One region of the Candidatus Clostridium stratigraminis genome, then DNA from elsewhere that is predicted to be linked to it. Evidence: riboswitches for the same ligand, from Rfam matches in the RefSeq annotation. Region 1 holds a riboswitch; each other region holds the start of a gene.
What was found. A riboswitch is a leader RNA that binds a small molecule or an ion and turns the genes downstream of it on or off. The one in region 1 is predicted to bind cyclic di-GMP.
Positions count from the first base shown of each region.

Region 2: linked by a shared signal. The riboswitch ahead of ACJDUG_RS00565 (LPXTG cell wall anchor domain-containing protein) and the one ahead of ACJDUG_RS08965 (hypothetical protein) in region 1 are both predicted to bind cyclic di-GMP.
Region 3: linked by a shared signal. The riboswitch ahead of ACJDUG_RS11840 (beta strand repeat-containing protein) and the one ahead of ACJDUG_RS08965 (hypothetical protein) in region 1 are both predicted to bind cyclic di-GMP.

Region 1 is NZ_JBJHZZ010000004.1:177,381-182,098, reverse strand. Features, by position in the region: gene ACJDUG_RS08985 (PadR family transcriptional regulator) at 1-248, shown strand, start outside; gene ACJDUG_RS08980 (hypothetical protein) at 334-804, shown strand; gene ACJDUG_RS08975 (Csac_0668 family 2Fe-2S cluster-binding (seleno)protein) at 927-1,418, shown strand; gene ACJDUG_RS08970 (HAD family hydrolase) at 1,456-2,076, shown strand; cyclic di-GMP riboswitch class II at 2,143-2,227, shown strand; gene ACJDUG_RS08965 (hypothetical protein) at 2,247-3,452, shown strand; gene ACJDUG_RS08960 (RrF2 family transcriptional regulator) at 3,605-4,051, shown strand; gene nifS (cysteine desulfurase NifS) at 4,044-4,718, shown strand, end outside.
Region 2 is NZ_JBJHZZ010000001.1:115,979-120,696, reverse strand. Features, by position in the region: gene ACJDUG_RS00570 (L,D-transpeptidase family protein) at 1-931, opposite strand, end outside; gene ACJDUG_RS00565 (LPXTG cell wall anchor domain-containing protein) at 1,166-3,025, opposite strand; cyclic di-GMP riboswitch class I at 3,180-3,265, opposite strand; gene ACJDUG_RS00560 (sensor histidine kinase) at 3,457-4,718, opposite strand, start outside.
Region 3 is NZ_JBJHZZ010000008.1:26,984-31,701, forward strand. Features, by position in the region: gene rlmH (23S rRNA (pseudouridine(1915)-N(3))-methyltransferase RlmH) at 1-28, shown strand, start outside; gene ACJDUG_RS11835 (lipase family alpha/beta hydrolase) at 202-1,647, shown strand; cyclic di-GMP riboswitch class II at 2,478-2,561, shown strand; gene ACJDUG_RS11840 (beta strand repeat-containing protein) at 2,592-4,718, shown strand, end outside.

The DNA of each region.
Region 1 (4,718 bases):
TTTTAAAGTTATTTTTATCTACTACTAAAAATGATTCTGAAATGCGAAGACATATAATTAAATTTAAGGAACAATCCCAAGAAAAACTAAAGCTGTTTAATTTATTCAGTTCAGAATTAGAACAAATGATTGAGCTTCATAACAATCATAGACAGATTCTTTCAGTATTAGACCTCGGCAAACGCCAAGCAAAGCTATATATAGACTGGTGTGAGGAGATTTTAAAGAATTTGGAAAGAGGGGAATAGTAAGTACTGCTATTTTCTTAAATTAACCCTATAAACTTATAATATTTTTAAGATAGGTAATATTAATTTTTCAGGAGGATATTTAATGTTAGGTCATTTAGGCTTTTCCTATGTTGGCTTCATATATTTACTGATGCTTTGGATTCCTAATACCTTTTGGAGTAAGAGGAGGCCAGTAGATTATGATACTTCAAAGGAAAATAAAATTTTATTATTTTTTGAGCGTGCTGGGCAAGTATGCTGTACGTTAAGTATACTTATTTTTTCCGATTTCAATATTAGAGCCTTTTCACCATGGAGCTTGTGGCTTGTATTATCATTTTTATTGATGCTTTTATATGAGTTTTATTGGATTAGGTATTTTATAAATGAACCTACTGAAGAAAACTTTTACCGAAGCTTTTGTGGCATTCCGGTACCTGGTGCCAGCCTTCCTGTTATGGCTTTTTTACTTTTAGGAATTTACGGTAAGGTAATTTGGCTCATTATGTCAGCTATTCTTATTGGAATAGGACATATTGGGATACATCTTCAGCACTTAAAAGCAATAAGATAGGATTATCTTGAATTTCCTATGAAGTATTATGATATTATTAAAATAGAATTAAAATGTTTTTTAAGGAAATGTTTGATAGATCACAGCTAATTATTAAATAAGAAATGGAGAGATTATTTACAATGGATGTTCGAGATTTAAAAAAGTCCTGTTGAGGAAGTGAGCAGAAATCTACTGGTGCAGTAGAAGGAAATATATTATGCCCTGAATGTAATAGAAAAGGCGTTCAGGTAAAAAATATTACTGTTAAGCATTTAATTAAAGAGGAATTTTCGAAGGAAATTAAAGAAGCTTCTTATTTAATTTGCATGAATGAAGAATGCAATATAGTCTATTTTAACTCAGAGTTAAATGAAGCCTATAATAAGCAGCAGATAAAAGTCCCTATATGGTATAAGAAAGATGCAAACCCAAAATATATATGCTATTGTAATCAAGTTACTGAGCAGCAAATTATAAATGGTGTATTAAAGGATGGAGCAAAAGATATAAAAGATATTATAAGACTTACCGGAGCAATGAAAAACGGTAACTGTGAATTAAATAATCCCTTAGGCAAATGCTGCAGTCCAATTATTCAAGAAACAATTAATAAAACATTGAAGTTAAAGTAGAAGGTAAATAGTACTTATTAAGAAAGCAGGATTACTAATGAAAAATATTATATTTGATATTGACGGTACATTATGGGACACTACAGAAGTTGTTGCAAAGGCTTGGAGCAGAGCAGTTAAAGAAATAGGTGCCACCTCTGCAATAATTTCTCCTGAGATTTTAAAAAAAGAGTTTGGGAAAACCATGGAAGTAATAGCAGAGGATCTATTCTACGACGTAGATAAACAGAAAAAAGTGAAGTTAATTGAATTATGCTGTAAATACGAAGAAGAAGCTTTAAGTGAGGTTACTGATAATCTGTTATATCCCAATGTAAAGGATACTCTAATTAAGCTATCTAAGAGCTTCCGGTTATTTATTGTTAGTAATTGTCAGTCAGGTTATATAGAACTCTTCATGGAAAAGGCCGGAGTAAAGGAATATATTACTGATTATGAATGCTATGGAAATACTGGCAGAGGTAAGGGTGAAAATATCAAAGGTGTTATAGATAGAAATAATTTAGAAGATGTTGTATATGTTGGGGATACCCAAGGTGATTATGAAGCAACAGTATTTACTAAAATTCCATTTATATATGCAAAATATGGCTTTGGAAGTCCTGAGGACTGTTATTTAGCTATCGATAGCATAGATGAATTACTAAATTCTTTTTAGTTTAGCTCAAAAAATATAAAATTACTAAAATTCCCCTTTTCCTCTTTATAAATATATAGTATAATATTGGAAAGTGGAAGCAATGATATATAGTTGGCAAATTGGACACTTAAACTATATTGAGCTAGTAGTGTAACCGGCCTCTTAGCAAACTCTAGGAGGAGATATTAATGAACAAGAAATTACCATTTGTTGCAGTACTTTCAAGTCTTTTGGTTTTAAACACAGCTTCTATTGCCTTTGCAGCACCTGCATCTGCAAACACAGTTATTACTGGGAGAACGGAGCAAGGTAATCAGTCAGGAGTTATTCTGCCTGCTGTAGTTACTAAGCAAATAAATCACAATGTTACAAACTCAGTAACTCTTACCGGAACTATTATTATTGACGGACCTCAATTAGTATTAACTGTTTTAGAACCAAACGGTACTGAGGTTCCATCTAGCAACATCACCTATGTAAAGGCTGATGATAAAACTTATAATTATTCCATTACTGTAAACCCATCTTCCTTTAAGGGTTACGTAAATTATACTTTAAAGGCAAAAACAGTTTATATTAATGGGAAGAATGCAGGGCAAACTCATACTACAGCTCCAGTTACTACTCAAACAATTCATGTTTCTTATGTTGATCATTTTAATTACACTAATTTTACCTGGGGTGCTTACGACAGACAAAACAATGAGTACCCATATTCTTATAATCTTGTAAAGGTTTGGGATGATGGCAAAGAAGTTATGCAGGATCCTACAATAGGAGCTATTCCAGGTACAGATTCAGTGATAATTCAAGGCGCTGATGCTACCTATGATGGTGGAATTGCATTATTAGGTACAGAAGTTCCACCAGTAAATATTAGAAGTTTTGAAACACAAAGTCCAGTTTGGACCTATAATGAGGCTACTAAAAAATATGATTTAACCTTTGATTTAATTAAGAATTTAAGCAACGGTGGTTCCGAAACAGCTGCAGTGGCTACAGAAGGTGTAGCTCCTTTAGCTACTTGCTCTTATACTGCAAAGGATGGAAGATCACCTGAATTTTCACAAAGCTTTAACTTCACAGCACCAGCAGCACCTGTGCCAGTAGGCCCAGTTATATCAGATGTTGTAGTAAGTAATATTGACTCTATGTGGACTGGAAATCATGGTAATGGTGGAAACGTTCAAGAAAAATACATCTTGAGTTTTTACATAAATGGTGTATTTTATAGTGAGGATTTAACTACTAACTTTACTAAAAATTCATCAGGCTTATATGGCAGTCAGGACTTAACTTATAGTGCATCCTATAATGGCCAAACAATAATAATAAACTATACCTTGAAATATGTTGAGCCAGATTCACTAGAAGATAATACTAAAAATAATTAATTATAAAATTATGCAGTGCTCCAAAATGTCGTCACAAAGGACATTTTGGGGCATTTTACATTACTGCTATATAAACACTATTGTTGACAATTTCACTCTGATTTGCTATTATGTGTATGAATGATAACGATGAACATAAGGAAGTGAAATATATGAAGCTTTCTACTAAAGGACGATATGGAGTTAAAGCAATGGTGGATTTAGCTCTGCGCTATGGCGGCGAACCGGTTTCTATTAAAAATGTGTCTGAAAGACAGCATATTTCTGAATATTATTTGGAGCAGCTTTTCTCACCACTTAGAAAGGCAGGCTTAATTAATAGCATTCGTGGAGCACAAGGTGGTTATACTTTAAGCAGGGCACCGAAAGATATTACTATAGATGAAATTATGGAAGTGCTTGAAGGTCCAATTGAAATATCTAACTGTTTGGATGAAAAGAGCTGTGACAATGCTGATTGCTGTGCCACTAGGCTTTTATGGGCAAAGATAAAAAATAGTATTGATAGTGTAACAAAAACTACTACACTTCAGGATATAATAAATGATTATAAGAATATTAATACTAGCGACTTAGAAGGAGTGAACAAAAATGAATAAACCAATTTATATGGATTATTCTGCTACTACCTATGTAAAGCCAGAGGTACTAGAAGAAATGCTTCCATATTTTACAGAGAAGTTTGGTAACCCATCTTCTATTTACTCTTTATCAAGAGAAACAAAAAAGGCTATTGATAAGGCTCGTGACAGAGTATCTAAGGCAATAAATGCTGATTCTAATGAAATATTTTTTACAGCTGGCGGCTCAGAAGCAGATAACTGGGCTTTAAAAGGAGTTGCCTTTGCTAATTTTAATAAGGGAAATCATATTATAACTACAACAATTGAACATCATGCTATACTTCATACCTGTGAGTATTTAGAAAAACATGGCTTTGAAGTTACATATTTACCAGTTGATGAATATGGTTTTATTTCCTTAAAGGATTTGGAGAATGCCATTACTGATAAGACAATACTAGTTTCAGTAATGTTTGCTAATAATGAAATAGGAACTATTGAACCAATTAAAGAAATTGGTAAACTCTGCAGAGAAAAGAAGATAATATTCCATACAGATGCAGTTCAGGCAGTTGGAAGCGTTCCAATTGATGTTAAAGATATGAACATTGATCTACTTTCAATGGCTGCTCATAAAATCTATGGACCAAAGGGAACTGGTGCCCTTTATATTAGAAAAGGTGTTAAAATAGATAACTTAGTT
Region 2 (4,718 bases), on a different contig from region 1:
CCTGCGTTTCTGCTACAGTATTAATGGCATAACCATAATCCCCTCCGCTAATCTTTATTGTTTTTCCTGATGTAGTAGGAAAATTTCTTGTTTTCCCAATGGTATTATACTTATTAAGGAGTCCAGTTAAATAACTCTTTGCCTTTACCTCATCAAGACTAACAGTAAAGTTTTCATCTACACTAAGCCACTTATTTATTATTGTTCCATCTACTATTTCATTTTTATCTCCAATATTATAGGTGATTTTGGAGGCTGCATATTTATTAAGAATATTTTTAGTCTCAATTACTTTTTCAGATTTTGAAGTATATTGTGGATTTACATAACAATTTATAGCTTCTAAATCTAAATAAGTCCCTTCCTTTGAAATTACTTTTTCAACTTCAGTATATAATACATCTTTATTAATTTTATTTCCTAAGGTTTCAGGTACAATAATATACCCACTGTCTGTATACTTAAAGCTAGGATTCTTAGGTTCAACAATATTACTGTTATTAAGACAGTTAAGCTTATCAAGCTGCTTTTTTAATAATTCTCTATCAAAGGTAACACCAACAGTAATTTCATTAGCTTTTTTATTACTAAATGCAGTAATCCATTTAAATGCACTTTGTTTATCCTTTAATTTCTTAAATTCCTCCTCTGAAGTATACCCTAAGTCTATATCTACTGCACTTATTACTTCTTTTGCTCCACCTCTCTCTTTCAGTTCCAAGGTAAAATCTTGAAGCTTTGATGACATTTCACTTTTTACTTCTTCTACAGTTTTTCCTGAAACATTGATGCAGTTAATGGAGGAACCATAGTAATAATGGTTTATAAAGTATAAAGTTATTCCAAAATATATTATTAGTAAAGAGCAAAGAGGAATTAAAATGACCAATAAAATTTTTCTTGGTTTAGGTTCTTGTTTTTCCTTTTCCATAATACCAGCCCCTATGAATTACTAGCCTTGAACAATTAATGGTTGTCCATGCATATGTATTATTTATAAGCTCTTTAATTATATAGACGAATTACTTCCTTTATTTAATGCAAAGCCCATAATTCATTTTATGAGGCAATATTTATTTTTAAAACCATTGTTAATATTTAAGTAATAATTAAAAAACCTAGAGAATTTTCTCTAGGTTTTTTGACAGATTAGACTCTACTTTTATTAATTACCTGCTTTTACTGCTTTATCTTTTCTAAAGAACATAATGCCTCCAATTATTATAAATGTAAAAGCTAGCAGCATTAAATTATTAAAATTTATTACTGATCCTGTCTGAGGAAGTAAACCATTTACTTCAGCAATAGTAAACTTACTAAAGTGACTAGTCTCAAAGGTAAAGGTCATTGTATCTTTATTATAGCTTCCTCCAACTTTTTCCCACTGCTTTGTATTTTCGTTATAGTAGAAAGCAGCTAGTTTTGTAATATCTAAGCCCTTAACTTCATCTTTAGACAGTTTTACTGATATATTAGCATTTCCACTTTTAAATGCATGTATATCCTTTATTTTCGTACTGTCTTGTTTATATGCAGAAAGGCTAAAATCAAATATTTTTCCTATGCTTTTAAGTGAATTTAAAGCAGCATCCCCTACAACTAAATTTTGTTTTAAATTAACAAAGTCACCTTGACTTAATCCATTAAAATCTATAGCAAAAAATGGAAGGTTGACTATAACATTATTAGTATTAAGCTTTATGCTTCCTGTCCCACCATTTATAGAAGCAGCATCAATTTTAGCTTCTATAGTTTGTACAACTGTAGGTATAACTGGTGTTATTTCATTTACAGCATTCTTAGATATTTTACTTGAATTTAATGTTATGATGGCATCTTTGCCATTAATACTTGTAGTGAATTTTTCTGAAGCAGGCGCTGCTGAAGTAGTATCTCCTAGTGTTGGAGCTCCTGGCAAAGCTTGATCTATAGATATTGGTGTATAACCAAATCCTACAATACCACATGTAACTAAATGCTGATCATCATACACATTAAGGCCCATCATACCACTATTAACAATATACTTATCTACAAAACCTTGGTCCTCCAGCTTTGAAACAACCCCATCTATGTCAATCCACATGTTCCCATTGATGTCACCTGATGCAAAAAATTGTTTTGCAGATACATCATATTCTTTCAGGAGGCTAAGACCATTATCGTTAACTGAATACTTTTGAACAACCTTTTTTACTACAGCATCGTTAACGGGAGAAATTTCTTGAGTGTATACAAGTAATGTATTATTTGCTCCAGGATAAATTGCCTCAATATGATTTGTACTATTTATTGAATATTCCTTAATTGTGTTATCCTTTAAGATTTTATATACTTTATTATCGGCACCAAGCGTAAGGGATTTAAAAAACCACATACTTCCGTCTAAGCCTTGCTGAAGCTTACCATATGTGTTATATGAAGAAGATCCCTTTTGAAGAACAAGTTCCTCATGGGAAAATCCCTTATCATTATATATTATGTATTTTGTATTATAATCTATAATTCTTCCATTTGCATCATAGATTGGAATATTGTTTTGCTGTGCTGCAAACCAGAATACTCCATTTGCATCTATTTTGTAATCTGTAATGTATGCTTTTCCATCACCGTAGATAGGTACATTTTTTACAAGTTCCATCTTATAGGTATTTAAATTCGCCTTATATATTGCATATGGCTGGCTTGAATCGTCTTTATTTGAAGCTACATAAGCATTATCATTGTATACACCTATGTAAGTTAAATGCCTTATAAGATTAAAGTCTTCAGAAATTATATGTTTTTGGCCGTTCTCTTCAACAAAGAATTTAATATTGTTGTCAACAATTACTGTATTATTAACAATTGTCTTATTTTTATATTGATAAGCAAAGCCCAATGTTTCTTTTCTAACATCCATAAACGTTGGAAGAGAAGAGCTAGCTGTTTCAGCCTTAACCTTCCCTGTAAACCCAGCTCCAAAAATCAATTGAAGCAAAAACAGTACTGCAGTAACAGCACTTAGTAACTTTCTTTTCCCCATCTTTTATTCCCCCTTGTATTAATAAAATTAATAATAAAATATAGCTATGGACACTATTTTCTCTCAGGTATACACCTCCAAACAAATCCATAGATATACCTAACTGCAATATTAATACATGGTGTTAGATAAGTAAAAGCGTAAACTATACTATTTAGGTAACCCGGCTGCCTTAGCTTAATAAACTTTAGGCCCGTGGCTTTGCGTCTCTATCTTTCAATAGGTTTGCCTTTATCTATGGTACCTTATTTTAACAATTTATGATAGATTATGTAGTTATATTTAAAATTATATCAAGATATAGCAATATTGTGAAGTAATATTTTACCATACCTATAATATATGAAATCAAAAAGGAACCTACAGTAAAAGTTTATTTCTCTTCTGCAAGCTCCATTAACAAAATTATTTAACTAAATCTATTTAGGTCTTTATTCAACTACTTTAGGTAAAATAACTTTAAAACATGCTCCTGACCTGCTGTTATTTTCAGCTGTAACCCTTCCATTATGTTTTTCTATTATACTCTTTGTAATTGCAAGTCCAAGTCCATGTTTACCTCCTTTTCCCTTATAAAATCTGTCAAAGATATTCTTTAATTCCTGCGCATCAAAGCCCGGCCCATCATCTTTTATGATTATACTAATACTGTTACCTAAACTTTCAAGACTTACACTAATTTCTTTTCTAGAATATCTCAAGCAATTTCCCAATATATTAATTATAGCTCTTGATAATTTCTCCTCATCCGCCATAATCACTAAATCTTTATCCTTAGAAGTTAGTCTTATGTTCACACCATTTTTCAGGGCAATCCCCTTTACTCTATCTATACAGTCCTTAAGAAGGTCTTCAGTATTTAAGGCTTCAAGGTTAAAAGCCTCCTGCATGGAATCTAGCTTAGATAAATATAGAAGTTCCTCCACAATATTCGTTAGCCTTTTGCTCTCATCAATTATCACATCAGCTGCACTATTTGTATCTTCTATTACTCCAAGCTTTATTCCTTCTGCGTACCCTTGTATTGACATTAATGGTGTACGAAGTTCATGTGAGGCATTTTGCATGAAGGTCTTCATGGTAGAGTCATAAGCTGCAAGCTTTTCTGCCATTGCTTTCATTGTCTCTGCCAATTCTCCTATTTCATTATCCTCATATTTTTCAGGTACAATTTTATAATCTCTGTCACCTATTTTCTTGGCATTTTCATTTAAAAGAGAAATTGGTTTAGAAATCTTTTTAGATACAGTATTTGAAATTATCAATGCAATAATTGCAGCAACAAGCATTATGGAAAAAAGTATTATATTAATTGAAAGTATAAGCTGATTACTATTTTTCATATCTGAATAGAGTATTAAATTTCCTAATGATTTTTTATTTTCTGAAGCAAAGGGATGTATTAGCGCCGCATACTTTATATTGGAAGCACTAAAGTATTCTATTCTATTCTTTTTCAGCCCACTGCCTAAAATATTTTTCTTACCTAAGGAAGGTAGTATGTCAATATTTAATATATTCGCCTCTTCACTTACTAAATTCCTTGGAAAGATCACCTTATTATTTACGTTTACCACTGCATATTTTATGTCAAGAAAGGTTTGGGTTTGTCTTAGTATTCTATTTATTTTTAATAGAGAGTTTAGTTCTGTTTTTTCATCAGTAGAAGTATTATCCTTTGTACTGCCTATAA
Region 3 (4,718 bases), on a different contig from region 1:
TAATTACGGTGAACCGTACCACAAATGATGTAAGTATGAATTATGTGATATTAATTAAATTGCAATAAGATTTTAAAGGTTGAGGAAAAACTCAATCTTTTTTTCATTCACCCACCATTCTTAAAAACTATGGGTTTCTGTTGAAAAATATGGTAAAATATGATTATTTAATAAGAATTCCAACCTAAGTAAGGAGAAATTATGATAGCAGCTATAATAACTTTTGCATTAACACTAATTGTAATCAGTATTGCATACTTAGATATTAATAAGAAGATACATTTACTGAATAAAATCTTTTTGCATGTGTATTTTATTTTCGCTCCTCATATTTTTTTGTTAGGGTACTTTTTTAGTGAACGTACTAAATTTGGACAAGATAACGTTATATGTAAATGGATTATTTTAGCTGAGGCAATTTTTTTCACTTTTTATATTTGGATAAAAGTAAATATAGTTCCATATGCTAGGAATCATATTGTAAACATTAGATTAAGGGTAATGATATGTGGAAGAAGTATTGTTTTATATGGATTGTATGCAGCTTTTATTCAAATCATAATATATCAAATGGGAGTTGCAACAATACAAAACCTCGCCATACCTAAGAATATCTTAATAATAGACATTGTTATTATGGCATTAAATATTATTATATTACTTACAAATGGTATGATAAGAATTTTATGTACTTCAAGAAGATTAAATATAATGAGGCGACTTATAGTAGTTTTTGGGAGCCTTATTCCAATCATAAATGCGCTTATAATGATATATGCCTGCCATATAGCAAGAATAGAATATGATCATGAATGTTATAAAGTAATTAATAATAAAGCTCGTGTTGATTCAGAAGTATGTAAAACAAAATATCCACTCGTATTAGTTCATGGTGTTGGATTTAGAGATTTAAAATACATTAATTACTGGGGAAGGATACCTAAGGAATTAATTCGCAATGGAGCAACAGTTTATTACGGTAATCAAGAAGCTTGGGGGACAGTTGAGTATAATGCAAAGGACATTAAAAATAAAATTCTTGATATTATGAAAGAAACAGGATGTAAAAAGGTAAATATTATTGCCCATTCAAAGGGAGGACTAGATGCACGTTTTATGATAAGTAAATTAGAGATGGGGGACTGTGTGGCATCACTAACCATGATGTCATCACCACATAGAGGATGTAAGTTTGTTGATATTGCTTGTAAACTTCCTGATAAAATTTACAAAGCTATTGCAAGGTTTTTTGATAAATATTATAGGTTTCTAGGGGATAAAAATCCTGATTTTTATACTGCAAGCAGACAGTTTTCAACTAAACATAGTGAAAAATTTAATGAAGAGGTAAGGGATGCTCCGCAAGTGTATTATCAAAGTTACGCAACGGTAGTAAAGAATATATTAAGCGATTATATAGTAGCCATACCTTATATTTTAGTAAGGTTAACAGAAGGTGAAAATGATGGCTTAGTATCTATTAAATCTGCTAAATGGGGTGAATTTAAAGGGGTATTAAAAAATAAACGAAGGCGAGGGATCTCTCATGGAGATATTATAGACCTAAGAAGAGATGATTATAAAGGGTTTGATGTAATAGAAAAATATGTGGAAATTGTAGCAGCACTTAAGGAAGAGGGTTATTAAACACTTATTTTATGATAAACCTTTGCTTATCGATAGCAAAAAAGAAATTAAAGGATAAATGAATAATACGATAATAGAAGTATAATAGTTTTATCTATTAATAATAAGATATTTTTATTTTTGATAGGAGAATAGAGATGAAAAACAGAAAAATGAAGATGATATCCTTAATATCTGTTTTGATAAGTTTAATGTAAAATTTGAGATTCAAGCCTTAGGACTAACTGTTGAGAGAATCAGTGGAAGTGATAGATATAGTACATCTTTAGAGATTGTAAAATATATAGATAAGAATTGTTATAATGTAAGAAAATAGTTATAAGCAATGGCTATGGTGAAGCTAATGTTTGTTTTTGAGCTTGTTCAGGTGACGCATAATGTGCATTCTGAATGAGCTCTCTTTTTATGGTTCTATAAAAGAAATGGGAAAACCTCTTTTGAAGTAGTTACGGAGGGCCGTACTACAAAAAAATGAGGTTTTTAATCAACATTTATTATTAAATGTCCATATTTGAAATATATTGTTGAAATATATTTTTTTACAATTGTTGTTAATAATTGGTATATTGGATATAATTATATTTAAAACAGCATGTTTAATATATTTTACTGATCAGAACCTATCAATGTACTATAGGATAAATTATCAACAAATTAGATTTAGATTTGATTTCTTTGTAGAAAATATTAGAAACTTATCTTTAAATTCTAATTTTATATATTTTAGCAAGCTGAATTTAAATTATACTAAAGGATGGAGGTGATCTTTCATAATATAGGACATATCTCTAATGTCGAAGATAAGAAACTAATGCTCCTGTGCAAGTTTCTTATATTAGGGGAGCTGAGAAGTGCGGTCTGTATCTGGACACTTGGGCTGCATGGAGCTAATAGTGTAACCGCCCCTCTTAAAAAACAAAAATATTTTAAGAGGAGAAAATTTTATGAACAAGAAAAAAATATCATTGGCTCTGGCTGTTACAATGTCATTAAGCATTAGTATTGGAACCAATGCTAATGCAGCGAGTGCAACTAACATCCAAACAGGTAGAACACAAATGTCAGACATAAAGGTTACTGGGGTAATTACCCCAGATAAACCTACACATAAAAACGGAGATACAACGGTTAACTTAACTGGAACAGTTACCATTGATGGCCCACAATTAGTTGTAAAAGTAGATGGTGATGATAATACTGTTGTGAAAAAAATTAGTGATACTAAATGGTCTTATTCATATGTAGCAAAATTAGATCAAAATACAGCAACAGACCCAGTGTTTACAATTGAAGCCTATACAATATACGTAAATGGAAAGCCCGCTGGTGATGTTCACACAAAAGCGACTCCTGTTACCGAAAAAGTGGATATAACTCCACCAGTTATCACCATCTCAGATTATCCGAAAGACCCGACTAACCAAGACATCACTGTTACCGTAAGTACCAACGAAGGTACACTCAATGCAACTAGCCATACTTTCACAGATAACGGGAGTTTTGATTTTGTGGCAACTGATGCAGCTGGGAACCAAACTATTAAAACTGTAAGAATTAATAATATAGATAGAGTGGCACCTACGGCGGCAGTTAATTATTCTACCACTACCCCAATAAATAAAGATGTGGTGGCTACCATAAAACCGAGTGAGCCGGTAACTTATACAAACATCGATGCTCTACCTAGTACTATTATGTTTGACTCAGATGCATCTACATTGACATTTTCTAAAAATGGAAGTTTTGATTTGACATTTGCTGATGCAGCAGGTAATCCGGGATCTATACGGGTTAACGTGGAGAATATTGACAAAACATCTCCAGTGGGTTCAATTGAGTATTCAGAAACTGCGCCAACGAATCAAGATGTCACTGTAACACTTAATGCAAATGAACCTATTACCGTAACTAATAATGGAGGGTCATTATCATATACTTTCAAGGAAAATGGAGATTTTACCTTTGAATTTGTAGATGTAGCTGGCAACGTGGGTAAGGCTATGGCAAGTGTTAGTAATATTGACAAGGTAGCTCCAACCGCAACCGTTGAGTATTCTACTCAGAATCCAACAAATAAGGATGTTGTAGTAAAAATTACTCCTAGTGAGTCAGTTACTATTTTAAACAATGGAGGAGCAGACACATACACATTTACAGATAATGGGGAATTTACATTTAATTTTGTTGATGCAGCGGGTAATAAAGGTACAGCTACCGCGGTTGTTAGCAACATTGACAGGATTGCTCCTGAAATTACTATAGACCCATTCAATTCGACTGATCCAACTAACCAGGACATTACAGTTTATGCTCATACAAACGAAGGTTCACTTAACGCAGCTAGCCATACATTTACTGAAAACGGAAAGTTTGAATTTGTTGCAACTGATGCAGCAGGAAATGTGACTTCAAAAACCGTACAAGTCACAAATATTGACAAAGTAGCTCCTGTAATTACACTTGGAGATTATAATACATCTCCGACAAACAAAGATATTACAGTTACCGCATCTACTAATGAGGGTACACTTAATGTAGATAGTCATACATTTACCTCAAATGGAAGCTTTACTTTTACAGCAACTGATGCAGCAGGAAATGTAGCTGAAAAAACCGTAGTAATCACAAATATTGATAAAGTGGCTCCTGTAATTACACTTGGAGATTATAGGACAGATCCAACTAACCAAGACATAACAGTTACCGCAACCACAAACGAAGGTACACTTAATAAAGATAGCTATACATTCACTGAAAATGGAAGCTATACTTTTACAGCAACTGATGCGGCAGGAAATCAAAGCAGTAAAACAGTTACCATTAACAATATAGATAAAGTCGCACCAGTCATTACAACAGGCAGCTATATCACTTCATTAACTAATAAAGATATCACAGTTACCGTTAGTACTGACAAAGGTATGCTTAATGTAACAAGCCATACATTCACTGAAAATGGAAGCTTTACCTTTACAGCAACTGATGAAGCTGGAAATAAAACTGATTGCATCATAGTAATCACAAATATTGATAAGGTAGCTCCTGAAATTACACTTGGTGATTATACAAAA